Regions from separate parts of the Rahnella sp. NRRL B-41462 genome, predicted to be linked through region 2. Evidence: predicted binding sites of a transcription regulator. Region 2 holds the regulator's gene; each other region holds the start of a gene.
What was found. The regulator PurR, encoded in region 2, represses purine synthesis genes. The targets are predictions, from matches to a motif close to CANGCAAACGTTTGCNTG.

Region 1 (6,063 bases), on a different contig from region 2:
GCTGCGCCGTAATCGAAGCGCGATCGAGCTGATCCAGGGTCATAAACAACGTACGCATTTCCCGATCCAGACGTTTGAGCAGGAAACGGCCCACGTCTTCCGGCAGTTCAAACCCGCGCAGTTTAGCGCGTAGCTGCAATGCCTGAAGTTTTTCTTCATCGGAAAGCGGCTGAAGTTTGTAGATTTGCCCCCAGTCGAGACGGGAAGCCAGATCCGGCAGGCTGAGATTGAGCTGACGCGGAGGTCGATCGCCGGTAATAAACAGGCGCGTACGGCCGGTTTCAAGAATGCGGTTATAGAGATGGAAAACAGCCGCTTCCCATTCATCATCACCGGCAATGCCTTCGATATTATCGATGCACACCAGCGCCAGGTGCTCCATACCGTCCAGCACTTCAGGCACGAAATACGCGCGTTTGTCTAATGGCACATAACCGACGGCTTCACCGCGCTGTGATAATTCGGCGCAGGCTGCATGCAGCAAGTGGCTGCGGCCGCCGCCCTCGCGTGACCAGAAATAAATATAAGTGCCGTGTTCCTGATGCAATGCGCTCTGAATGGCAGAAAGCAGAGAGGGGTTTTCCCCCGGATAAAAACTGGCAAAGGTTTCATCATCGGGAAGATAAAGTGGCAAAGAAAGCTGTGCCGGCGTATTCAGAAGCACCTCAACCAAAGCGGTATAATGACCGCAGATGTTGTCACGTCAATAAAAGGAACTGCCGAATTCTAGCAAGGATCCGTTGTGAAATGAACTGTGCCCGGTGCAACCGCTTGCGATCCGAGCACCTGACCGGCTGGCAATACACCCGCCGGTCAGGGATTCACTTAAAAACGTGCAGATCAGACCGGCGGATTTTCCCGCTCATCTTCAACATCAATGATCTGTTCTTCGCCACGGAAAATCTCGATAACTTTGAACAGCAGACTCAGGAAAATGCCCACGATCGTTGCCAGCGCCATGCCTTTCAGCTCCGCTGCACCAATGTGGATTTTCGCGCCGCTGACACCGATGATCAGGATCACTGCGGTCAGGATCAGGTTTTGTGCTTTATTGTAATCCACTTTCGATTCAATCAGCACGCGGATACCGGATGCACCAATCACACCATAAAGCAGCAATGAAACGCCGCCCATCACCGGTACCGGCACAGCCTGGATGGCTGCCGCCAGTTTGCCGATACAGGAAAGCAGAATAGCCAGAATGGCCGCGCCGCCAATAACCCAGGTGCTGTATACCTTGGTGATGGCCATGACGCCGATGTTTTCACCGTACGTGGTATTTGGCGTTGAGCCGAAGAAACCGGACAATACGGTCGACAAACCGTTTGCCAGCATCGAACGGTGCAGGCCCGGATCACGCAGTAAATCTTTCTTCACAATGTTTGCCGTCACAACCAGATGCCCGACGTGTTCGGCAATAACCACCAGCGCCGCAGGCAGGATCGTAAGGATGGCGACCCATTCAAAACGTGGCGTATAGAAGGTTGGCAGCGCGAACCAGTGCGCATTCTCGATCGTTGAGACATCCACCACCCCCATAAAGAACGACAGTGCATAACCCACCAGCACGCCGATCAGGATCGGGATAATCGCCAGGAAACCACGGAACAGCACGGACCCCAGAATGGTCACAGACAGTGTCACCAGCGAAATGGTAATGGTGGTGGAATCCACCGCCGCGCCCTCGGCAGGTAACAGACCCGCCATATTCGCCGCCACGCCCGCGAGTTCCAGTCCGATGACGGCAACGATTGCGCCCATCGCCGCAGGCGGGAATATCACGTTAATCCAGCCAATCCCGGCTTTCTTAACAATCAGCGCCACCAGGCAGAACAACAGCCCGCAGGCAATAAAACCACCGAGCGCCACCTCATACCCCATCGGTAACAGCAACAGCACCGGGGAAATAAACGCGAAGCTCGAGCCAAGGTAAGCCGGTATTTTCCCTTTACAGACAAATAAATACAGCAAAGTCCCTATGCCATTGAACAGCAGCACCGTTGCCGGGTTGATCTTAAACAGAATGGGCACCAGAACGGTGGCACCAAACATGGCAAACAGATGCTGGAAACTCAGGGGAATCGTCTGCAGCAATGGCGGACGTTCGCTTACCCCGATGACACGACGGGTCATGAATGTGATCCTCTCAATGGTGTGATGTTGTATATGACGAGCAAAAAAAAGCCGACTGATTAGTCGGCTAAACGCTTATTTATTTCGTACCAAATATCTTGTCGCCCGCATCGCCGAGCCCCGGGATGATGTAGCCTTTATCGTTGAGTCCCTGATCCACCGAGGCGGTGTACAACTCAACGTCCGGGTGTGCGGCTTCGAGAGCAGCGATCCCTTCCGGCGCGGCAACCAGCACCAGCACTTTAATGCTCTGGCAGCCGGCTTTTTTCAGCAGGTCGATGGTGGCAATCATAGACCCCCCCGTCGCCAGCATCGGATCAACCACCAGTGCCAGACGTTCTTCAATGTTAGAAACCAGTTTCTGAAAATACGGCACAGGCTTGAGGGTTTCTTCATCACGGTACACGCCGACCACACTGATACGCGCACTCGGAACGTGTTCCAGTACGCCTTCCATCATGCCCAGACCGGCACGCAGGATAGGCACTACGGTAATTTTCTTGCCTTTAATCTGATCGATTTCAACCGGGCCATTCCAGCCTTCGATCGTCACTTTTTCAGTTTCTAAATCAGCAGTCGCTTCATACGTCAGCAGACTTCCCACCTCAGAAGCCAGTTCGCGAAAACGTTTCGTGCTGATGTCGTTTTCACGCATCAGGCCCAGCTTGTGTTTCACCAGCGGGTGTTTCACCTCGACGATCTTCATTATTTATTCTCCTAAGGTGGTTGAGCTGCAAAAAAAAATCGCGAGATTATAACGCCATTTTTTTTGAACGCCATACCAAATAGCCTGATCTGGATCATCAGTAACCCGGTTAGAGTATAGACAGCCTAAAACTCATCATCGAATAAGGCGCTCGCAAACGTTTGCTTCCACTGTTAGAATTGCCCCGCTTTATTCTTCAACCACCAACCCAAACCGCCGTGGGGACTTCGCAGTGACCGACAAAACCTCTCTCAGCTATAAAGACGCAGGCGTAGATATCGATGCCGGTAACGCATTGGTAGACCGCATTAAAGGTGTAGTAAAACAGACTCGCCGCCCTGAAGTGATGGGTGGACTGGGCGGTTTTGGTGCCCTCTGCGCGCTGCCGCAAAAATATCGTGAACCCGTACTGGTTTCGGGTACCGACGGCGTTGGCACCAAGCTGCGTCTGGCGATGGATTTGAAACGCCATGATACTATCGGTATCGATCTGGTCGCGATGTGCGTCAACGATTTAATCGTTCAGGGCGCTGAACCGCTGTTCTTCCTCGACTATTACGCCACCGGCAAACTGGACGTCGATACTGCCGCCAGCGTGATCACCGGTATCGCAGAAGGCTGTAAACAGTCTGGCTGTGCGTTAGTCGGCGGTGAAACCGCTGAAATGCCGGGCATGTATCACGGCGAAGATTACGACGTGGCAGGCTTCTGCGTGGGTGTGGTGGAAAAATCAGAAATCATCGACGGCAGCAAAGTGGCTGACGGGGATGTGCTGATCGGCCTGGCCGCCAGTGGCCCGCATTCCAACGGTTATTCTCTGGTGCGCAAAATTCTGGAAGTCAGTAAGACTGACCCGGAAACCACCGATCTGGCAGGCAAACCGCTGGCCGATCACCTGCTCGCACCAACCAAAATTTACGTGAAATCGATTCTGAACCTGATCGAAAACGTGGATGTTCACGGCATCGTCCATCTGACCGGTGGCGGCTTCTGGGAAAATATCCCACGTGTATTGCCGGACAACACGCAGGTGATTATCGACGAATCAAGCTGGCAGTGGCCGGATGTCTTCACCTGGCTGCAAACCGCCGGTAATGTCAGCCGTCACGAAATGTACCGCACCTTTAACTGTGGTGTGGGCATGCTGGTGGCACTTCCGGCAGAACTGGCCGATCAGGCGATTGCATTACTGAACGATAATGGCGAAAAAGCGTGGAAAATTGGCTACATTAAAGCCTCTGACTCCGCTGAACGCGTGGTTATTGAATAAAACCAGTAAATCAACTGACTGAAGACGGGTAGCAAAATGAAAAGGATTGTGGTGCTGGTATCGGGCGAGGGGAGCAATTTACAGGCCCTGATTGATGCCTGCCAGCAGGGACGAATTAACGCAACACTCAGTGCGGTCTTCAGCAATAAAGCAGCTGCATACGGGCTTGAAAGAGCCCGTTTAGCCGGTATTCCCGCGCATGCACTGGATGTTAAGGCTTACCGGGACCGGGCGGAATTTGACGTTGCACTGGCGGATGCCATTGACACTTTCCAGCCTGATCTGGTGGTACTTGCCGGTTATATGCGTATTCTGACCGCTGAATTCGTCCAGCGCTTTGCCGGACGCATGATCAACATCCACCCTTCCCTGCTGCCAAAATATCCGGGTCTGCACACCCACCGTCAGGCCATTGAAAATCAGGATGCGGAACACGGTACGTCCGTGCATTTTGTGACTGAAGAACTCGATAGCGGTCCGGTGATTTTACAGGCCAAAGTCCCGGTGTTTGCTGACGATACAGAAGAAGAGCTGATTGCCCGCATACAAACGCAGGAACACAGCATTTATCCGCTGGTCGTCAGCTGGTTCGTTGACGGACGTTTGTCGCTGCAAAAGGGTCAGGCGCTGCTGGATAACAATCCGCTTTCTGAACGCGGATATGCAGAAGATTAATCTACCACTGCATCATGATTTCACTATAAACCGGCCATGCGCCGGTTTTTTATTTTCCGTCATTTGACATTTGTTTACATTTCGTCCGATATAATGCACATCCCGGCGCACGTTTAAACGTCGTTTGTGCGCGACCTTCATCGGAAACACGGTTGTTTCCGATTTCATATTTACGAAGGTTACCCTCATAAAACGGCTTTTATAGTTGAGGAACACCCCATGTTTAGCCATAACAGCGTCAGATTACGTCCACTGGAAAAGGACGATCTGTCGTTTGTTCATCGTCTTGATAATAACGCCAGCATCATGCGTTACTGGTTTGAAGAACCTTACGAGGCTTTCGTCGAACTGACCGACTTGTATCACAAGCATATCCATGACCAAAGCGAACGCCGCTTTATTATTGAATACGAAAGCGGACCGGTCGGCCTGGTCGAGCTGGTGGAAATTAATCATATTCACCGCCGCGCGGAATTTCAGATCATCATCGACCCGCAGCATCAGGGCAAAGGCTTTGCCGGTGACGCTGTCCGTCTGGCGATGGATTATGCCTTCTCCGTTCTGAACCTCTACAAACTGTATTTAATCGTGGATAAAGAAAATAAAAAGGCGATCCACATTTACAGCAAATTAGGCTTCGAGCTTGAAGGTGAACTGAAACAGGAATTCTTTGTGAACGGCGAATATCGCAGCGCCATCCGCATGTGTATTTTCCAGCCGCAGTTTCTGGCGAAATACAAAACCAAGCCTGTTCAGGTCAAACCGGAATCCCTGATTGGCGCCAGCGCGGTTTAATTCCACCGCGACATAAATCGGTAAAATAATGACCGGTGAAGGATGCAAATGTCCTTCATCGGTAACACTTTTCTCTCTTTTGACTCCCCGTTAAAGACTCTCCTGAAATCATCCCTTGTTATGTTGGACTTTCCTGTCAATCTTTCGCAATATTGATAGTAGACACTAGGCCCCTCTCACAGATGACTTCCTGCTGCGCTGGCCGCTTAAAAGGCGGGCAACACGAAGAATATGTTGAGCTACATTGCGGTGTTTTCAGGCAAATTTGCCTGTATGGGCCAGGTTGCAAGCTAAATGAACGGAGTGAAAATGGGTCAGGAAAAGCTTTATATTGAGAAAGAACTAAGCTGGCTGTCCTTCAATGAGCGCGTGTTGCAGGAAGCGGCTGACAAAAGCAATCCCCTGATCGAACGGATGCGTTTTTTAGGGATCTACTCCAATAACCTGGATGAGTTTTATAAAGTCCGTTTTGCCGATTTAAAAC
Region 2 (6,063 bases):
TAAATAATGGAATTGAAGCAGACGGTGCTATTTCTTCTTGCAGAGATTTGGCTTTCAATTAATTCTGCGGCAAACTGAACGGAGTGACGTTTTAATACAACAGATTCAAACATTGAGGAAAAGGCTATGTTTACCGGAATTGTACAGGGAACCGGCACGGTCGTATCGATCGACGAGAAACCCAATTTCCGTACCCATGTTGTTCGTTTACCTGAAGATATGCTGGATAACCTGCAACTCGGCGCATCGGTATCACACAACGGTTGCTGCCTGACGGTGACTGAAGTGAACGGTGACCTGGTGAGTTTTGATCTGATGAAAGAAACCCTGCGCCTGACAAATCTGGGCGAACTGAAAGAGGGCGACTCAGTTAATCTGGAACGTGCAGCGCGTTTTAATGATGAAATTGGCGGACATTTAATGTCTGGTCATATTATTTGCACGGCGGAAGTGGCAAAAATCCTGACGTCAGAAAATAACCGTCAGATCTGGTTCCGTATGCCGCATGAAGATTTGATGAAATATGTATTACATAAAGGTTATATCGGGATCGACGGTATTAGTCTCACCATCGGTGAAGTGACCCGCACCCGTTTCTGTGTACATTTAATTCCGGAAACCTTGCAACGCACGACGCTGGGCACGAAACGTCTGGGCGACAAAATTAATATCGAAATCGATCCGCAAACTCAGGCGATTGTCGATACTGTCGAACGCGTATTAGCCAGTCGTGAAGCGGCAATCGCTACGGCACAGGCGATGATCGATAAAGCCGAATAAGTTATCTCAGACCCTTTATTGACATAAAAAAACCGGACATTCAGTGTCCGGTTTTTTATTAGCTAACGCATACAACCATCAGCGTGGTACGCGCATTCCGCCATCAACGCCTTGCGGGCTAAAGACGACTTGCCACAACTGAATGTCCCGGGCGCGGAAAGCACCGGCGCAGGCATTCAGGTAGTAGGTGAACATGCGGTGGAAACGTTCACCGTATTTTTCCGCCAGTTCCGGCCAGTGTTTCTGGAAGCGTTCATTCCACGCCATCAGCGTGCGGTCATAATCAGCGCCGATATTGTGCCAGTCTTCCATTACAAATAATGACTCACTGGTTTGTGCAATTTGTTGAACCGACGGCAGGCAACCGTTGGGGAAGATGTATTTATCAATCCACGGATCGACATTAAGGTCTGTTTTATTAGAACCGATGGTGTGCAGCAGGAAAATGCCGTCAGGTTTGATATTGCGTTTGGCGACATTAAAATAGGTCTGATAATTTTTCGGACCCACATGCTCAAACATCCCGACAGAAACAATGCGGTCAAACTGATCATTAAGGTCACGGTAATCCTGCAGCAGGATTGTGACATCCAGCCCTTCACAGCGTTTTTGAGCCAGTTTTTGTTGTTCAGCAGAAATCGTGACACCCACAACGCTCACGCCATAATTTCTTGCCGCAAACTCTGATAATCCACCCCAGCCGCAACCGATATCCAGCAAGCGCTGTCCCGGTTTTAATTGCAGCTTGTCACAGATCATTTTGAGTTTTGCTTCCTGTGCTTCTTCAAGCGTAGTGGCCTCTTTCCAATAGCCGCAGGAATATTGCATGTACGGGTCGAGCATCAGAGTAAATAAATCGTTGCCCAGATCATAATGCTCTTTGCCAACAATCCACGCCCGTTTGCGGGATTGCAGATTGGTCAGGCGTGCTGCGGCGACACGTAAAGTATCTTTAAAATGGTGGGGGAGTTTACTTTCCAAACCGGCACGAATAACGCGCTGGAAAAAGATATCCAGACGGTCGCATTCCCACCAACCGTCCATATAACTTTCACCGAGGCCCAGAGAACCTTCCTGTAAAACACGCTTAAAGAAGTCAGTGTTTTTTACTTTAAGGTCGAAAGGACGATTACCGTTTACCTGAATATCTGCCATCGCCAGCATTTCACTGGCGATCCGGTACCACTGATTGTCCTGAATGCTTTGATCTTCTATACACGATGAACTCATAGCTTCTCCATCACTTTCTCTTCTGACTTATTAACCTGCCGGGAAAAGCAAAGGCTATTTTTGCAGGTCTTTATGAGAACAGACGACTAGCGCCTCGCCCGATATTCGACACCAACAGAGGAAATTAAGAAGAACGCCTGCGCGCCGTAAGACGTGCAGGAAAATCATCCTTGAAAAAGTACAAAAAAATAAGTGTGACACTGTCCGCGCGTCTGGCTTAAGTATGTGATAAAAGTTTTGTAAAAGTGCTATTTTATTTGGTTTTGTTGAGTATAGGCTCGCTGGCAGGCATTCTCAATAGTTAATCGTGATGAATGAAAATGCCCGTTAAGTGACTGTTACATCAGGGTATTATCACTATTAATTAGCATGCCTTGTCTGAGCTTCCTGCTCTGATTTCTGTCCATTGTCTTGCGTGATTTCATGCCGCAAAGAGAGCCAGCGACCCAAAACTACCAACAATAGTGTAGACAGCATGATCGTGACTGTCGCCATGAGCGGATGCACAATAAATGCGGAAACCAGCAAGCTGGCAAGGAAGCACAACCCGAGCTGCAGCGTATTTTGCAATGCTGCCGCCTTGCCTGTATTAGCAGGAAACGGCATTAATGCATTTGCGACAACAATTGGGTAGGTTGCACCATTCACCAAAGCCATCAGACAGAAAGGGATCAGCAGGCTAATCAGCCCGGCATCCGTGAACATGGCAACACAGAACAAAGTCACCATACTGACGCCGTAACCCGCCAGTAACCATGGCAGAATTTTATTACCGTCCAGCTTGCTGATCACAACACGGCAACCAAAACCACCAAGCAGGAAAGCAATAGTCTGCGGGACATAGCTCAGCCCGATGGCACCGGGTGAATAACCCATGTCGCTCAGGATAAACGGTGAACCCGTTAACCACGCAAAGAATCCGGCTGAACAGGCGGCATAAATCATGACATTCCCGCTGTAAACAGGCGATTTCAGTAACGTCGCAAACCCTGTTTTATCAGCCTTCGCTTGTTTTGCAGGTTTATTCTCACGCAGAGTCAGCGTCGTCAGCACCAGGACGACGGCGACTGCGGTCAGCAGAGCAAAAATGGCTTCCCAGTCAAAATGATTGAGCACCCACGCACCAAGTAATGGTGCCAGTGCCGGAGAAAGAGCTACTAACGGCATAATGCTGGCGAAGGTTTTTTTTGCCACATCGGCAGAGAAACGGTCAACAACGATTGCCTGCCAGGTGACTGCGGCGGCACAAACGCCCATCGCCTGTAAGAAGCGCAGGGCCAGAAGGGCGCGTACATTCTCAACCCAGATAACGCCCAGACAACCGACCGCAAACAGTGTCAGACCAAGAAGCAATACCGGTTTACGGCCGATCCTGTCTGACAACGGCCCCCATAACAACTGACCGAGAGCAAATCCGCCGAGAAAAATGCTCAGACTTGCGCTGATCATTCCGGGGCTGGTCATCAGACTGGTTTGCATGGCGCTGAACGCAGGCAGATACATATCAGTGGCTAAAAAGCCCAGCATGCTCAGTCCCGCAAGATAGAGCATAAATCCAAAGGAGGGTTTCATTATCGTCTCGTTAATTTATTTATTGCAGATGATGTGATGCAGATTACATACCGGAGGCGGAGTTTAACGCTTTGATAACAGGCTTGTGAAACGCTAATATTTGCACTCTGCTATCAAAAATATTGAAGGCTGAATTATGTGGTCAGAATACGCCCTTGAAGTGGTAGATGCCGTGGCAAGAACAGGTAGTTTTAGTGCGGCAGCGCAAGATTTGCACCGTGTGCCTTCTGCTATCAGCTATACCGTCCGTCAGCTTGAGCAGTGGCTGGCCGTGCCGTTGTTTGAACGTCGCCATCGTGACGTGGTACTGACGCCTGCGGGAAAGGTTTTTGTCGATGAAGCGCGGATTCTGACAAAAAAAATGATAGCCACGCGCCGGCAGTGTCAGCAGGTGGCGAACGGCTGGCGCGGCGAATTACGTGTGGCGGTTGACCGGATTGTAAAACCCGCACGGACACGGCGTCTGGTGCTCGATTTCTACCGCCATTTTGCGGACACCGAACTCATTATTCACTCAGAAGTGTTTAATGGTGTCTGGGATGCGCTGGTTGACGGGCGGGCAGACGTGGCGATCGGTGCTACACGCGCGATACCGGTTGGCGGGGGCTTCAGTTTTCGTGACATGGGATTTATGGACTGGCATTGCGTCGTCAGCCCGCAACATCCGCTGGCTCAGTTATCCGGCGCGCTGAATGATGATGAGTTGCGGCCTTATCCTGCACTCTGTCTGGAAGACACCTCCCGGACATTGCCTAAGCGGGATACATGGACGCTTGATAACCAGCGGCGGCTGGTCGTGCCAGACTGGACCTGTGCGCTGGAATGCCTGACCGAAGGCTTATGCGTGGGTATGATGCCGGTTCATCGCGTCACGCCGTGGATAGAACAGAAAAAGTTGCAGGTGCTGACGCTGGAAAATACGTTTCCCGACAGCCCGTGTTGCCTGACGTGGGATCAAAGCAATCCGTCACCCTCGCTGGCCTGGTTGCTGGAATATATGGGCGATACAGAAACCATGAATCAGGAATGGCTGCGTGATTAGAAAAAAACGCCTGCATCTGCAGGCGTTCGATATCTGTTAACGGCGGTAATCGCGGTACGGACCATCGGCTACGGAACGGCGTTCGACCAGTTTCGGATGCACCTCAATGGTCTGAGACTCTTCACGCTTACTGACAATTCTGTCCAGCAACATGGTAAAGGCCATTTCACCCAGACGTTCTTTCGGCTGATGCACGGTTGTCAGCGCGGGGGAGAAGTAACGGGCGTTACGCACATTGTCGTAACCGATCACGGAAATATCCTGAGGAACGCGCAGGCCCAGTTCGTCTGCGGCACAGATTGCGCCCATTGCCATCACATCGCCGCCACAAAATACGGCAGTCGGGCGGTGCTTCTGCATCAGAATTTTATGCATCGCCTGATAGCCCGATTCCGGCTCGAAATCGCCCTGAACCACCCATTCGTCACGCAGCGGAATATTGGCTTCAGTCAGTGCTTTCACAAAACCCTGGAAGCGGCCACCGCCGGTATTACGTGCCAGTTGGCCCGGGATCACCCCAATATCACGATGACCGCGTTCAATCAGATAACGCCCGGCCATGTAACCCCCTTCGAAAGCATTATCAATAATGCTGTCGGTGAAGTTCTTACGCGCTTCGCCCCAGTCCATGACCACCATTGGGATCGAACGGTGCTCCTCGAGCATATTGAGCAACTCATCAGGATATTCCGCGCACATCACCAGCAAGCCATCGACGCGTTTTTGCGCCAGCATTTGCAGGTAGGCTTGTTGTTTTTCCAGATTATTATGCGAGTTACACAAAATCAGCGTATAGCCTTTGGAGAAGCAGCTGTTTTCTACGGCTTCAATCACTTCGGCAAAATAGGGCGCTTCGCTGGAGGTGGCAAGCAGACCGATCGTTTTGGTGTTATTGACCTTCAGACTGCGGGCTACAGCACTCGGCGAGTAATGTAACTCTTTGATTGCAAGGAGAACCGCTTCTTTGGTTTCTTCGGCGACGAAACGTGTTTTATTGATGACGTGCGACACGGTTGTAGTGGAAACGCCAGCGCGCTTTGCGACATCTTTAATCGTTGCCATGTAAACAATGACTCCTGAACTCACGTGTTTCAGCACGTTAGCATTATGTTAATCGTTTGCTTGCGTGGATCTCACTGCTGGCTTCTAAAAGGGCAGTGAAATCGTTGGGTGGATTCTTCAGAATGAGGCGTGAAATGCTCTCGGGTGAAATCAACCGGCACACAGGCGTGTTAACCGACAATTTTCTCTTATAATGCAGGAAAGTGGAAGTAAAATTCTCAGGGATACATTGTCATTCAGCACAAGATTTTAAATGTTAATTATGCGAAAATGCGTTGGCACACAATTAGTGTGGCTTAAAAAATGCCACAATTTGATCCGAAAGGGGGGTTTGATGGACAGCAACCTGAAATTATCGTTGATCACCACGGTATGCG
Region 3 (6,063 bases), on a different contig from region 2:
TCAACCGTTTTTGGCGGCGCATATTCCTGCACCACCACTTTGCTGCCATAGCGGTCAACCGCAACGTTATAATCCGGCAAATCGGCATCATACAGGCGATAGCATTCAATGCCCTGCTGTTTGGCCCATTTTTCCAGTTTTTTGACGTTTTTACGCAGGCGGTTAGCGTAATCTTCCGCCATTTGCGTACCGGCCGCACCCGTCGGGTTTTCTGCCAGCTGATAGTTTTTCTGCACACATTCCAGCGGGCCGTTTTTAGCTTTGAACTGGCGCTCAGCACGCAGTTGCAGGCAGCTCAGCAATTCAGGTGACGCACTGAACAGCGACAACTGCCAGCCACCAAATTTGGTCTTCATGATGCGGCCGAGCATGTTATGCAGCGCAATCAATGCCGGTTCGCTTTCCAGACGCTCGCCGTATGGCGGGTTGCTGATGACCGTACCCACCGGGCCTTCCGGCAGCGGATTCACCAGTTTCCCAACTTCTGAGGCTTCAAAGCTGATCAGTTCCGCAACACCAGCGCGACGGGCGTTCGCACGCGCCATCTCAATCACGCGACGGTCGATATCAGAACCGAAGAAACGGGACGTGGTTTCCTGCACCGCACGGCGGGTACGAACCTGCGCTTCTGCGGTCAGTTCGCGCCACAGTTCAGCGTCAAATTTATTCCAGCCGGTAAAGCCCCAGTGCTGACGATGTAAGCCAGGCGCGCGATCGGCAGCGATCATTGCCGCTTCAATCAGCAATGTCCCGGAACCACACATCGGATCGACCATCGGTGTGCCCGCCTGCCAGCCGGAGCGCATTACAATCGCTGCTGCCAGGTTTTCTTTCAGCGGCGCCTGACCGGTCAGATCGCGGTAGCCGCGCTGATGCAGGCCTTCGCCGCTGAGATCCAGCGCGACGCTGGCGGTATCACGTTGCAGGAAGACGTTTACGCGGATGTCGGGCTGCTGTTTCGCCACATTCGGGCGTTCGTCCATTTTGCGGGTAAAGCTGTCGACGATGGCGTCCTTCACTTTCAGTGCACCGTACTGGCTGTTACGGATTTCGTCATTCAGGCCGCTGAAATGCACAGCGAAGGTTTTTTCCACGCCAAAAACGGCCGGCCAGTCGATCGCCATCACGCCAAGATAAAGATCCAGATCGCTGTGAACTTTGAATTCGTTCAGCGGCAACAGGATGCGCGAAGCCAGACGGCTCCACAATAAGCTGCGGTACAGCAGGCGATCGTCACCTTCAAAATGCACCCCTCCCTGCACAACTTTACAGGCTTGCGCACCCAGCGTTTCCAGTTCGCTTTTTAACAGTTCTTCCAGTCCACGCGCCGTGCTGGCAAACAAAGAGTTCATATCGACATATCACCAAAAATAAAATTGTTGCGCATTATAGCTAATCCCCGCCTCTTGTCATAAAGTCTCTGGTTCTTCTTAAGACTTTACACTCTGAGAGGCAGTCTTCAGTGCCCATTCTTTCACGTTTATTTGTTCACCCGGTCAAATCCATGCGCGGCCTGCAGGTTTCATACTCGCTGGTGACAGCAACCGGCCTGGCGTTCGATCGCCAGTTTATGATTACCGATCCGCAAGGCATGTTCATTACAGCCCGCCAGTATCCGAACCTCGTTCTGTTCACGCCGGTTTTGTTGCCCGATGGTCTGATGATCTCCGCGCCCGAAGGCGAAAGCATCACAGTCAAATTTCGTGATTTCGCAGGCGTTCACTCGCCGACGGAAGTCTGGGGCAATCAGTTTACCTCACTCATCGCGCCGGAACCCGTAAATCGCTGGTTAAGTGGCTATTTAAAGCGTGACGTTCAACTGCGCTGGGTTGGCGATGAACCGACGCGCCGGGTAAAAAAACATCCGGAAGTGCCGCTGTCGTTTGCTGACGGATTCCCGTATCTGCTGATCAATGAAGCCTCAATGCAGGATTTACAGCGCCGCTGTCCGGGCGGTGTCAGGATTGAGCAATTCAGGCCGAACATCGTGGTCAGCGGCGCACAAGCCTATGCCGAAGACAGTTGGCAGACGATCCGCATCGGGGAAGTGATTTTCGATCTGGTGAAACCTTGCAGCCGCTGTATTTTTACCACAGTCAGTATCGAAAAAGGTCGCAAACATCCGCGTGGCGAACCGTTGAAAACATTGCAGGGCTATCGTACCGCCAGCGACGGCGATGTCGATTTCGGTCAGAACATGATTGCCCGCAACAGCGGCGTGATCCGCGCAGGCGACAGCGTTCAGGTGCTGGCAACCAGGCCACCACGGCCTTACTGCGCGGGCGATATCATTGAAAATGTGGAAGCGCCAAAAAGCACCGCGCAGGACGTCAGCATTAATTATCAGGGAACGCAGTTTACCGGCAACAATCAGCAGATTTTGCTCGAGCAGCTGGAATTGCAGGGATTACGTATCCCCTATTCCTGTCGTGCAGGAATTTGTGGCGCGTGCAGGATGATATTGAAAGAAGGAAAAGTGGCACCGCTGAAAGAGAGTGCAGTGGGAAAAGATGGAACGATATTAGCGTGTAGTTGTATTCCGGCTACGGATATCGTGCTCGGCTAGAGGTGTATTTAATGAGGATCAGGCAGGAAACTAAACTGCCTGATCGTAAACATCATCCCTGTCAACGCGGAATGCTGCTGGCATTAGCCGGTCATGCATCACTTTAATAGCATCCCCCAGCACCATGCCGCGCCCTGCGACCGTCAGCCGTTCCTGCGCCAGCAGGCACAGACTGGCATTATCACCGGATTCCACCACCAGTAATGTCGCCTGTTCACCGCTTTCCATCACCTGCACCTGAGCAAGCTGACCATTCGCAGGCTGGTAAGGACGCATCTGCTGACTGAAATGCCAGCTCTTCGGCATCAACGGTTTTAAAAAACGATAAGCGACTAAGGCATTCAGAACTAATTCAGCGCGTTGTTCAGCTGCGAGACGAATATGTTTGCACTGTTCTTCAAAATCAAAATACAGCGCCGCATCATCGACACAAAATGACATATTTCCGAAAGCATCAGGAGTTAACATTTTGGCGGGAAAACGGGAACGGAAAATCATGCCATTGGCGAGGTCCAGCATAAGCCGGTCATGTTCTGTATCAAAATACCAACGCCAATTATCATCTGGTTTAATTTTCATTTCGTCATCCTGTTTACCCTCATGCCCTCTGCCTGACTTCATTACCGGCTAATCTGTAAGAATAGATTTTTCAGTAACGAAACGATATCAGACAAATCCTGAGCCTGAATTACGGTCAGTGGACAAAATATAGACGAGCCGGGTTAATAAATAAACCCCTGACTCGTCTTCAGGATGAAAAATATTAGATATGGGTAACAATATCTTTGATCAGACCCGGACCTTTAAAGATAAAGCCGGAATAGATTTGAATTAAGGAAGCGCCTGCGGCCATTTTCTCACGGGCCGCCGTTAATGAATCAATACCGCCAACACCAATAACCGGCAGACGCCCTTGTAATTCATGAGAGAGCATACGGATAATTTCTGTGCTGCGCAGCTGCAACGGGCGCCCGCTCAGACCACCAACCTGTTCGCAATAATTTAGCCCCTGAACCAGTTTACGATCGAGTGTGGTATTGGTCGCAATCACGCCATCCATATTATGGCGCACTAAACTGTCGGCTATTTGGATCAATTCTTCCTCAGAAAGATCCGGTGCGATCTTCACCGCAACAGGCACATATTTCTGATGGCGTTGCTGTAACTCAAGCTGCTTATTCTTAATCGCTGCCAGCAAATCATCCAGCGCTTCACCGTATTGCAGTGAACGTAATCCCGGCGTGTTAGGTGATGAAATATTCACCGCGATATAACCGGCGTACGGATATACCTTTTCCATACAGGTCAGATAATCGTCTGCGCCGTGCTCAACAGGCGTATCTTTATTCTTGCCAATATTAATCCCCAGAATGCCGCCAAAATGTGATTTTTTGACATTATTCACCAGATTATCCACGCCATGGTTATTGAAACCCATGCGGTTAATCAGGCCTTCAGCTTCCACAATACGGAATAAACGCGGCTTATCATTACCGGCCTGCGCACGCGGGGTCACAGTACCGACTTCAATAAATCCAAAGCCCATTGCGCCCAGCGCATCAATACATTCGCCGTCTTTATCCAGGCCTGCGGCCAGTCCCAAAGGGTTCTTAAAGGATAATCCCATGCAGTTTACCGGTTTGGTGGGCACTGACTGGCGGATCAAGAATTCAAACGGGGTGCCGGAAATGCGGCTCAACTGACGAAAGGTTAACTCGTGGGCGCGCTCTGGATCGAGCTGAAACAGTGCTTTCCTGACAAGAGGATAATACATGGAGACTCCTGGATTCCCGGTGGCTAGACGGGGCGGTATTATTGACTAAGCGCCGGACAATTGGAAATGATAACCGGCATATTGGCCAAATAATTGCTTCGCTGCGCAAACGATTACCTTTTTGTTACCTTTAATTCACTTTTATTTCCTTTCCCCCCATCGCCCCACAGCACACCCGACACGTGCTTTATCTGATTTGAAACTTTCCATAGCCAAAATTGAGATTTCCGCTGCGCCGCCTCTGCCTGCTAGGTTTACCTCACTTCGTTAAGAAAAATGATAGTTCTATAACAGATTGTTATAAGGAATAAGCAAATGCGTGTAGTGACTCTGGCAGGCAGTCCGCGACAACCCTCCCGCTCCTCTTCCCTGCTGGCACTCAGCCACCAGTGGCTGGCGAGCCGTGGCGTTGAAGTCTTTACCTACAATATTCAGGATTTTTCAGCAGACGATCTGCTTTTCGCTAATTTTGGCAGCCCGCAACTCAAGCAACTGAATGCTGAACTGGCGAGTGCTGATGGCCTGATCGTCGCCACACCAGTGTATAAGGCGTCTTTTTCCGGCGCACTGAAAACCCTGCTCGATTTACTGCCAGAACGCGCGCTCGACCATAAAGTGGTGTTGCCACTGGCTACAGCCGGATCTATCGGCCATATGCTGGCCGTCGATTACGCCCTAAAACCGGTACTCGCCTCGCTGAAAGCACAGGAAGTTTTGCAGGGCGTTTTCGCAGATGACAGCCTGATCACCGATTATCAGACGTTCCCTGCGAAGCTGGCCCCCGCACTGGAAGAGCGTTTGATCGAATCTCTGGAAAACTTCTACCTGGCGCTGAGCCGCCGCCGTCCGCAGCTTCCGTCTGTTGCATCCCTTTCTGCGCAAGCACTGCGTGTCTGACTTTAAAAGGAATTAATCATGCCTGCTTCTTTCTCTTTATTACGCCGTATCCCGGTTGTGGCCAGCCTGCTGACCAGCCTTTTCCTGAGCGGCACCGCAACGGCTCAGGAAAAGGATCCGGCGCAATTACGTATTGCCTATCAGAAAGGATCTGTCGGACTGGTGCTGGCGAAATCACACCAGTTACTGGAAAAACGTTTCCCGGACACAAAAATAAGCTGGGTAGAATTCCCTGCCGGGCCGCAAATTCTTGAAGCGCTGAACGTCGGAAGTATTGATCTGGGCGGTACCGGTGATTTGCCGCCGTTGTTCGCGCAGGCAGCGGGGGCAGATTTGTTGTATATCGGCTCTGAACCCCCGAAACCGAAAGCAGAAGTGATTCTGGTCGACAGCAAGAGTCCGATCAAAACCGTCGCAGATCTCAAAGGTCATAAAGTCGCTTTCCAGAAAGGCTCCAGTTCGCACAACCTGCTGTTGCGTGCCCTGCAACAGGCGGGCCTGAAATTCAGCGATATCCAGCCGGTCTATCTGACCCCTGCCGATGCACGGGCCGCATTCCAGCAACATGATGTGGATGCCTGGGCTATCTGGGATCCGTATTATTCGGCCGCGCAAGTTCAGGGTGATGTGCGCGTTCTGACCGACGGCTCGACGCTCCACCAGACGGGCTCCTTCTATCTGGCACCGAAAAAATACACCGAGGCCAATCCTCAGTTCATCAGTCAGGTTCTGGAAGTGTTAACGCAGGCGAATGCGCTGACCAAAACTGACCGTGAACAAAGTATCAAACTGCTTTCTCAGTCGATGGGGTTACCGGAAAAAGTGG
Region 4 (6,063 bases), on a different contig from region 2:
CTTTCTCTTCATACACCAGCGTGTCGGTCTTAGGATCAGTGCCGACCACGTGGCGATAAACCTGATACGGCAGCAACGTTTTCTTGTGTTTGCGCACGTAATACAGTGTCTGAGAATCGTTCGCCCATTCGCTGCTGCCGGAGGTGTTTTTCAGCAGATCGTCAGTCCAGGTTTCGTCATCAAGTTTTTTTGATGCGGATGTCGTACTGACGGCGCGAAAGAAAGTCTTCCGCCACGGCCATCAGTTTGTTATCAGGGCTGATATCCAGACCGCCCAGCGTGTAAAATTCGCTGTCTCTGGCACGTTCATTGCCATCAATCAGCGTGCTCCAGTTTTCATGTTCCGCTGCGGGCTGACGCAGATAAAGGGCGTATTCGTTGCCCGGTTCATAGCGGGTCTGATAACGATAGCCATGTTTCACGTAGGGAACGGAATGATCCTGTTGCGCAATACGCGCAACCATTTCGCCATACAGGGTTTCACGCAGCGCCTGATGCGGTTGCATGGCCTGTTCGGTATATTGGTTTTCAGCGCTCAGATACGCCAGAACCTGAGGATCGGCGCGGTCATCATCACGCAGCCAGTAATAGTTATCGACGCGGTCATCGCCGTGTACGCTCAGGGTTTGCGGGCGTTTTTCAGCCTTTGGAGGTGTCATCATCTCGGGATCTCTTTGTCCTCTTTGCGGTGTGACAAGAGTGACAGGTTTAGGCAGGGAAACCAAGAGACGTCAATGCAGGGAAATAATGCGTCCGCTAAGAAATAACGGACGCAATCGGAAGTGCAGAAAGGCTATACCGGCGTGCTGTAGCTGATTTCGCCGATCTGGCAGTTGAGGGTCACCTGATAGGTTTTATCAGTGTGATCACCGCGCACTTTTAGCGGGATATTCCATCTGGCGTTATTGCCGCTGATGCTGTCAGTCACCACCCACGCGACCGGTGTAGAAGTGCCGAGCACTTTTTTATCTGCATCCCAGCGCGGAATACGGTTTTGCAGGAAATCACGTTTAACCAGTGCTGCCACTTCATCTTTTGTGGCCGTGGAACAGGGTGTTACCGTTGCCGTTCTCACTTCAGGCTCATCGGCCTGTGCAACCTGGCTCAGACCACTCATTCCTGCAACGGCCATCAAAACGCCCAAGATTATCTTTTTCATCGTTCGTCTTCCCAGTCTTTGTCGTTCATTCAGTTGACCTTGCCGGACAATATCCCTACATAAGGCAAGGTCATCGCTTGCGTTAGATAATATAATCCTCAACAAGGCAATAACACAACATTAACAATAAGACGACCAATGCAAAGCGATAATAAACCCGGTTAACGCAAGATAATGGCTTTGCAATTCTTGCCTTTAATTTTCCCTTCCTGCAAACGTTGCAGCGCTTTCTTAGCGCTCTTCTGACGAATCGCCACATAAGCATGAACCGGGAACATATCGATTTTACCAACTTCAGCTGCGGTCAGCCCGGCGTCACCGGTCAGCGCGCCCAGAATATCGCCGGGACGGATTTTGGCTTTACGGCCGCCATCGATGCATAACGTTGCCATTTCAGGATCAAGCGCCACCGGGGCGGCGGCCAGTGCCTGCGCTGCGGGCTGCCAGGTAAACCGCTGGCGGGTGTAATCTTCCAGCGCCGTTACACGCGGCATTTCCTGCGGTGTCACGAGACTGACGGCCAGGCCACTGGTGCCCGCACGACCGGTACGGCCCACGCGGTGAACGTGAACTTCCGGGTCGAAAGACAGCTCGTAATTAATGACCAGGCCGAGCTGTTTGATGTCCAGCCCGCGTGCCGCAACATCTGTCGCCACCAGTACGCGGCAACTGCCGTTGGAGAAACGCACCAGTACGCGGTCGCGGTCACGCTGCTCGAGGTCGCCGTTGAGCGCCAGCGCACTGATGCCTTTCGCCTTCAGGTCATCACAAACATCCTGACAGTCACGTTTGGTGTTACAGAACACCACACAGGAAGTCGGCTGATACTGATACAGCACCGCGGCCAGCAGCGATAAGCGCTGATGTTTGTCGGCTTCGATGAAAATCTGCCTGATATCAGCAATGTCATCTTCGCCTTCGATTTCTACCTTCAGCGGCTGACGCTGAAATTTAGAACTGATGCGCTCAATGCCGTCCGGATACGTCGCGGAGAACAGCAGCGTCTGGCGATCCTGCGGCGTATAACTGACGACATCTTCGATATCTTCGCTAAAGCCCATATCCAGCATGCGGTCCGCTTCATCCAGCACCAGTACTTTCAGTTCGTCCAGTTTCAGCGTGCCTTTACGCAAATGCTCCTGAATACGGCCCGGCGTACCCACCACAATGTGCGGCGGATGGACCAGCGATTCAAGCTGTGGTCCGATTGCCTGGCCACCGCACAGGGTCAGAATTTTGATGTTTTGGGTAAAACGCGCCAGACGGCGTAATTCTTTGCTGACCTGATCGGCCAGTTCGCGGGTCGGACACAATACCAGCGCCTGAGCGACGAACTGTGAAACGGTAATGCTGTTCAGTAAACCGATACCGAAAGCGGCTGTTTTACCGCTGCCGGTTTTGGCTTTGGCGCGGACGTCCTGACCCAGCAGGATGGCAGGCAACGACGCTTCCTGAATCGGGGTCATTTCGGTGTAACCCAGTTCATTCAGGTTAGAAAGTTGCTCAACGGGTAATGTCAGGGCAGAAAAGGAATGCGTGCTCAAGGGCGATAACTCTTTATGTGAGGCAAAAATCGGGACAGCGGCAGGAAGCCTGACGCCATGGTTTGAGTAAATGATAACAGAGACGCCCGCAGACTGCCTTAAACGGCAGAAAACAGGCTGAAAAAATCCTGCTTTTATTCCCGCTTAAATTTATCAACAGCACTGCGCAATCGTTTTCGTCGACAATAATTTCAGATATACTGCGCGCCGAAATTCCTATTTTCCTTCACACAGATCTGGGTACGAAGCTATGTTAACCATTGGTACTGCACTGCGCACTGGCGCCACCCGCGTCATGTTATTAGGCTCCGGCGAACTGGGCAAAGAAGTGGCGATTGAATGTCAGCGACTGGGTCTGGAAGTGATTGCCGTTGATCGCTACGCCGATGCACCCGCGATGCAGGTCGCCCATCGCAGCCATGTCATTAACATGCTGGATGGCGATGCACTGAAACAGGTTATCGAAAGCGAACACCCTGATTTTATCGTGCCGGAAATCGAAGCGATTGCCACCAGCATGCTGGTCGAGCTGGAAAAACAGGGTCACAACGTCGTGCCTTGTGCTGAAGCGACACGCCTGACCATGAACCGCGAAGGCATCCGTCGTCTGGCTGCCGAAACGCTGAAGCTGCCTACTTCCACTTATCAGTTTGCCGATGATGAAGCGGCTGTCCGTGAGGCGATCGACGCCATCGGCTATCCGTGCATTATCAAACCGGTGATGAGCTCTTCCGGTAAAGGTCAGAGCCTGATCCGCAGTGCCGATCAGTTACAGGCGGCATGGGATTATGCCCAGCAAGGTGGCCGTGCTGGCGGCGGACGTGTCATCGTTGAAGGTCTGGTGAAGTTTGATTTTGAAATCACCCTGCTGACGATCAGCGGCGTTGATGGTATTCATTTCTGTGCGCCAATCGGACACCGTCAGGAAGACGGTGATTACCGCGAATCCTGGCAGCCACAGCAGATGACAGACCTTGCATTGCAGCGCGCCAAAGACATCGCAGAGAAAGTGGTGAAAGCGTTGGGCGGTAAAGGCCTGTTTGGCGTTGAACTGTTTGTTTGTGGTGATGAAGTAATCTTCAGCGAAGTGTCACCTCGCCCGCACGACACCGGGATGGTAACGCTGATTTCTCAGGATTTATCAGAGTTCGCCCTGCATGTGCGCGCATTCCTCGGTCTGCCGGTGGGCAATATCCGCCTGTTCGGCCCTTCCGCTTCTGCCGTAATCCTGCCGAAACTGACCAGCAACAACGTGACGTTTACCGGCCTGGAAAACGCACTGACCGGTTACAACCAGATCCGTCTGTTCGGTAAGCCGGAAATCAGTGGTAAGCGCCGTCTTGGCGTAGCGCTGGCGACGGCGGACAACGTTGAAGACGCCGTGGAACAGGCTAAACAGGCAGCGGCGGCAGTGGTGGTTAAAGGCTAATCCATTCCTGACGCTGAGATGAAAAAAAACCGGACGCCTGAAAAGAGTCCGGTTTTTCTTTGCAGCAAAGGGAAACTGCGGAGCAACGTTTTATTCGTCGTCTTCGTCATCAAAAATGACGGTCACACGGTCGCCTTTATGCGTTTCGCGGATTTCTTCTGCAACGGTCGCAATGGCTTCGCCGCTGCTCATGCCGTTTTCCATTAACTGGCGGATACGATCGGCGGCCTGTTCTTGTTCGTGATGTGATAATGAAGGCATACCTGTCAGCATGGGAGTGTCCTGTTGTACGGGTGATAATAAAAAGCCCGCGCAGTGCGGGGTTGCACAGTATACGCCTTATTCACGCAAATCGCCTGCGCTGCTTTCAGGCAGCCCGATCTGTGTTAGGATCCTGAAAAATAGTCACTGCGCCAGAGAAACTCATACCCGTCATGCCATTCGCCCAACCCGTTGTTTTCCATTCATTACCTTATCAACCCGATGCAATAACTGAACGGTTCGCGCCGCTTTCTGCTTTGCCGTGGGCGATGTTACTGCATTCAGGTTCGGCACAGCACCAGCATAATCGTTTCGATATTCTGGTGGCCGATCCGCTGATCACGCTGACCACACGTGGCAAGCTAACGCAGATTGAGCACAACGGCATGGCCGAAACCCGGACTGAAGATCCGTTTGCTTTACTGGAAGAGCAAATGGCAGTGGCCGGTTTACAGGCAGAAAGTTCAGCGGATTTTCCTTTTCTGGGCGGCGCACTGGGTTTGTTCGGTTATGACCTGGGGCGCAGGATAGAAACATTGCCTGAAACTGCGGAACGGGATATTGACCTGCCGGATATGGCGGTAGGGATTTATGACTGGGCGCTGATTGCCGATCACCATTTACAGCGCCTGACGCTGATTTGCCATGGTGACATTTCTGAACGTTTACGCTGGCTGGCCCAGTACCAACCTGTTCCTTCTCCTGCGCCTTTCTGTTTACATGCGCCGTGGCGGGCAAATATGAGCCGCGAAGAATACGGTGAGAAATTCCGTAAGATTCAGGAATATATTCACAGTGGTGATTGCTATCAGATCAATCTGGCGCAGCGGTTTTCGACGGAATACAGCGGCGATGAATGGCAGGCTTTCCTGCGCCTCAATCAGGCTAACCGCGCCCCTTTCTCCGCGTTTCTGCGTCTGCCGGAAAATGCCGTTGTCTGTCTTTCACCCGAGCGTTTCATCTGGCTGAAAGACGCTGAGATCCAGACCCGTCCGATTAAGGGAACGCTGCCGCGCTGCGAAGATCCGACTGAGGATATGCAGCAGGCAGAACGACTGGCGGCATCGGAAAAGGATCGCGCCGAAAACCTGATGATTGTCGATTTGCTGCGTAACGATATCGGCCGCGTGGCGACACCCGGCAGTGTGCGGGTGCCGGAGCTGTTCGTTGTGGAGCCCTTCCCCGCCGTCCATCATCTGGTCAGCACGATCACCGCCCGGTTACCCGAAACCTGTCACGCCAGCGCCTTATTGCGTGCCTGTTTCCCCGGTGGCTCCATTACCGGTGCGCCCAAAGTGCGTGCCATGGAAATTATCGAAGAACTTGAACCGCACCGGCGCAACGGCTATTGCGGCAGCATTGCATATCTGAGTTGCTGCGGCACGATGGACAGCAATATCACCATCCGCACATTGCTCACCGCACAGGGCAAAATTTACTGCTGGGCGGGTGGCGGGATCGTCGCTGACAGTCAGGAACAGGCGGAATATCAGGAAACTTTTGATAAGATTGCCCGTATTCTGCCTGAATTAGGAGAAATACAGCCGTGACGCTGCTGGAACAACACGCGCCCTTACAGACGTTTTCACCTGCCGTGGAAGATTTCATCCTGCGTTTTCAATTGCAGCAGCCGCGCCTGCCTGCTGCGGCGTTGCGCGGAACCCGCCACG

Region 1: a site for PurR is predicted at 2,990-3,007, ahead of purM (phosphoribosylformylglycinamidine cyclo-ligase). Genes of this name have one in related genera too.
Region 3: a site for PurR is predicted at 4,443-4,460, ahead of pyrD (quinone-dependent dihydroorotate dehydrogenase). Genes of this name have one in related genera too.
Region 4: a site for PurR is predicted at 2,867-2,884, ahead of purT (formate-dependent phosphoribosylglycinamide formyltransferase). Genes of this name have one in related genera too.

The regions. Positions count from the first base shown of each region.
Region 1 is NZ_JYDF01000028.1:31,025-37,087, forward strand. Features, by position in the region: gene hda (DnaA inactivator Hda) at 1-664, opposite strand, end outside; gene uraA (uracil permease) at 841-2,133, opposite strand; gene upp (uracil phosphoribosyltransferase) at 2,213-2,839, opposite strand; gene purM (phosphoribosylformylglycinamidine cyclo-ligase) at 3,072-4,109, shown strand; gene purN (phosphoribosylglycinamide formyltransferase) at 4,146-4,784, shown strand; gene speG (spermidine N1-acetyltransferase) at 5,004-5,579, shown strand; gene ppk1 (polyphosphate kinase 1) at 5,889-6,063, shown strand, end outside.
Region 2 is NZ_JYDF01000005.1:61,883-67,945, forward strand. Features, by position in the region: gene UC14_RS01690 (riboflavin synthase) at 127-780, shown strand; gene cfa (cyclopropane fatty acyl phospholipid synthase) at 859-2,010, opposite strand; gene punC (purine nucleoside transporter PunC) at 2,371-3,582, opposite strand; gene punR (DNA-binding transcriptional activator PunR) at 3,719-4,624, shown strand; gene purR (HTH-type transcriptional repressor PurR) at 4,661-5,686, opposite strand; gene UC14_RS27260 (YnhF family membrane protein) at 6,021-6,063, shown strand, end outside.
Region 3 is NZ_JYDF01000036.1:46,446-52,508, reverse strand. Features, by position in the region: gene rlmKL (bifunctional 23S rRNA (guanine(2069)-N(7))-methyltransferase RlmK/23S rRNA (guanine(2445)-N(2))-methyltransferase RlmL) at 1-1,352, opposite strand, end outside; gene UC14_RS10035 (YcbX family protein) at 1,463-2,566, shown strand; gene UC14_RS10030 (cell division protein ZapC) at 2,597-3,145, opposite strand; gene pyrD (quinone-dependent dihydroorotate dehydrogenase) at 3,330-4,340, opposite strand; gene ssuE (NADPH-dependent FMN reductase) at 4,656-5,237, shown strand; gene UC14_RS10015 (sulfonate ABC transporter substrate-binding protein) at 5,256-6,063, shown strand, end outside.
Region 4 is NZ_JYDF01000103.1:31,154-37,216, reverse strand. Features, by position in the region: partial or broken gene UC14_RS21925 (S9 family peptidase) at 1-662, opposite strand, end outside; gene yebF (protein YebF) at 794-1,159, opposite strand; gene dbpA (ATP-dependent RNA helicase DbpA) at 1,321-2,703, opposite strand; gene purT (formate-dependent phosphoribosylglycinamide formyltransferase) at 2,954-4,132, shown strand; gene UC14_RS21905 (YoaH family protein) at 4,223-4,405, opposite strand; gene pabB (aminodeoxychorismate synthase component 1) at 4,567-5,943, shown strand; gene UC14_RS21895 (CoA pyrophosphatase) at 5,940-6,063, shown strand, end outside.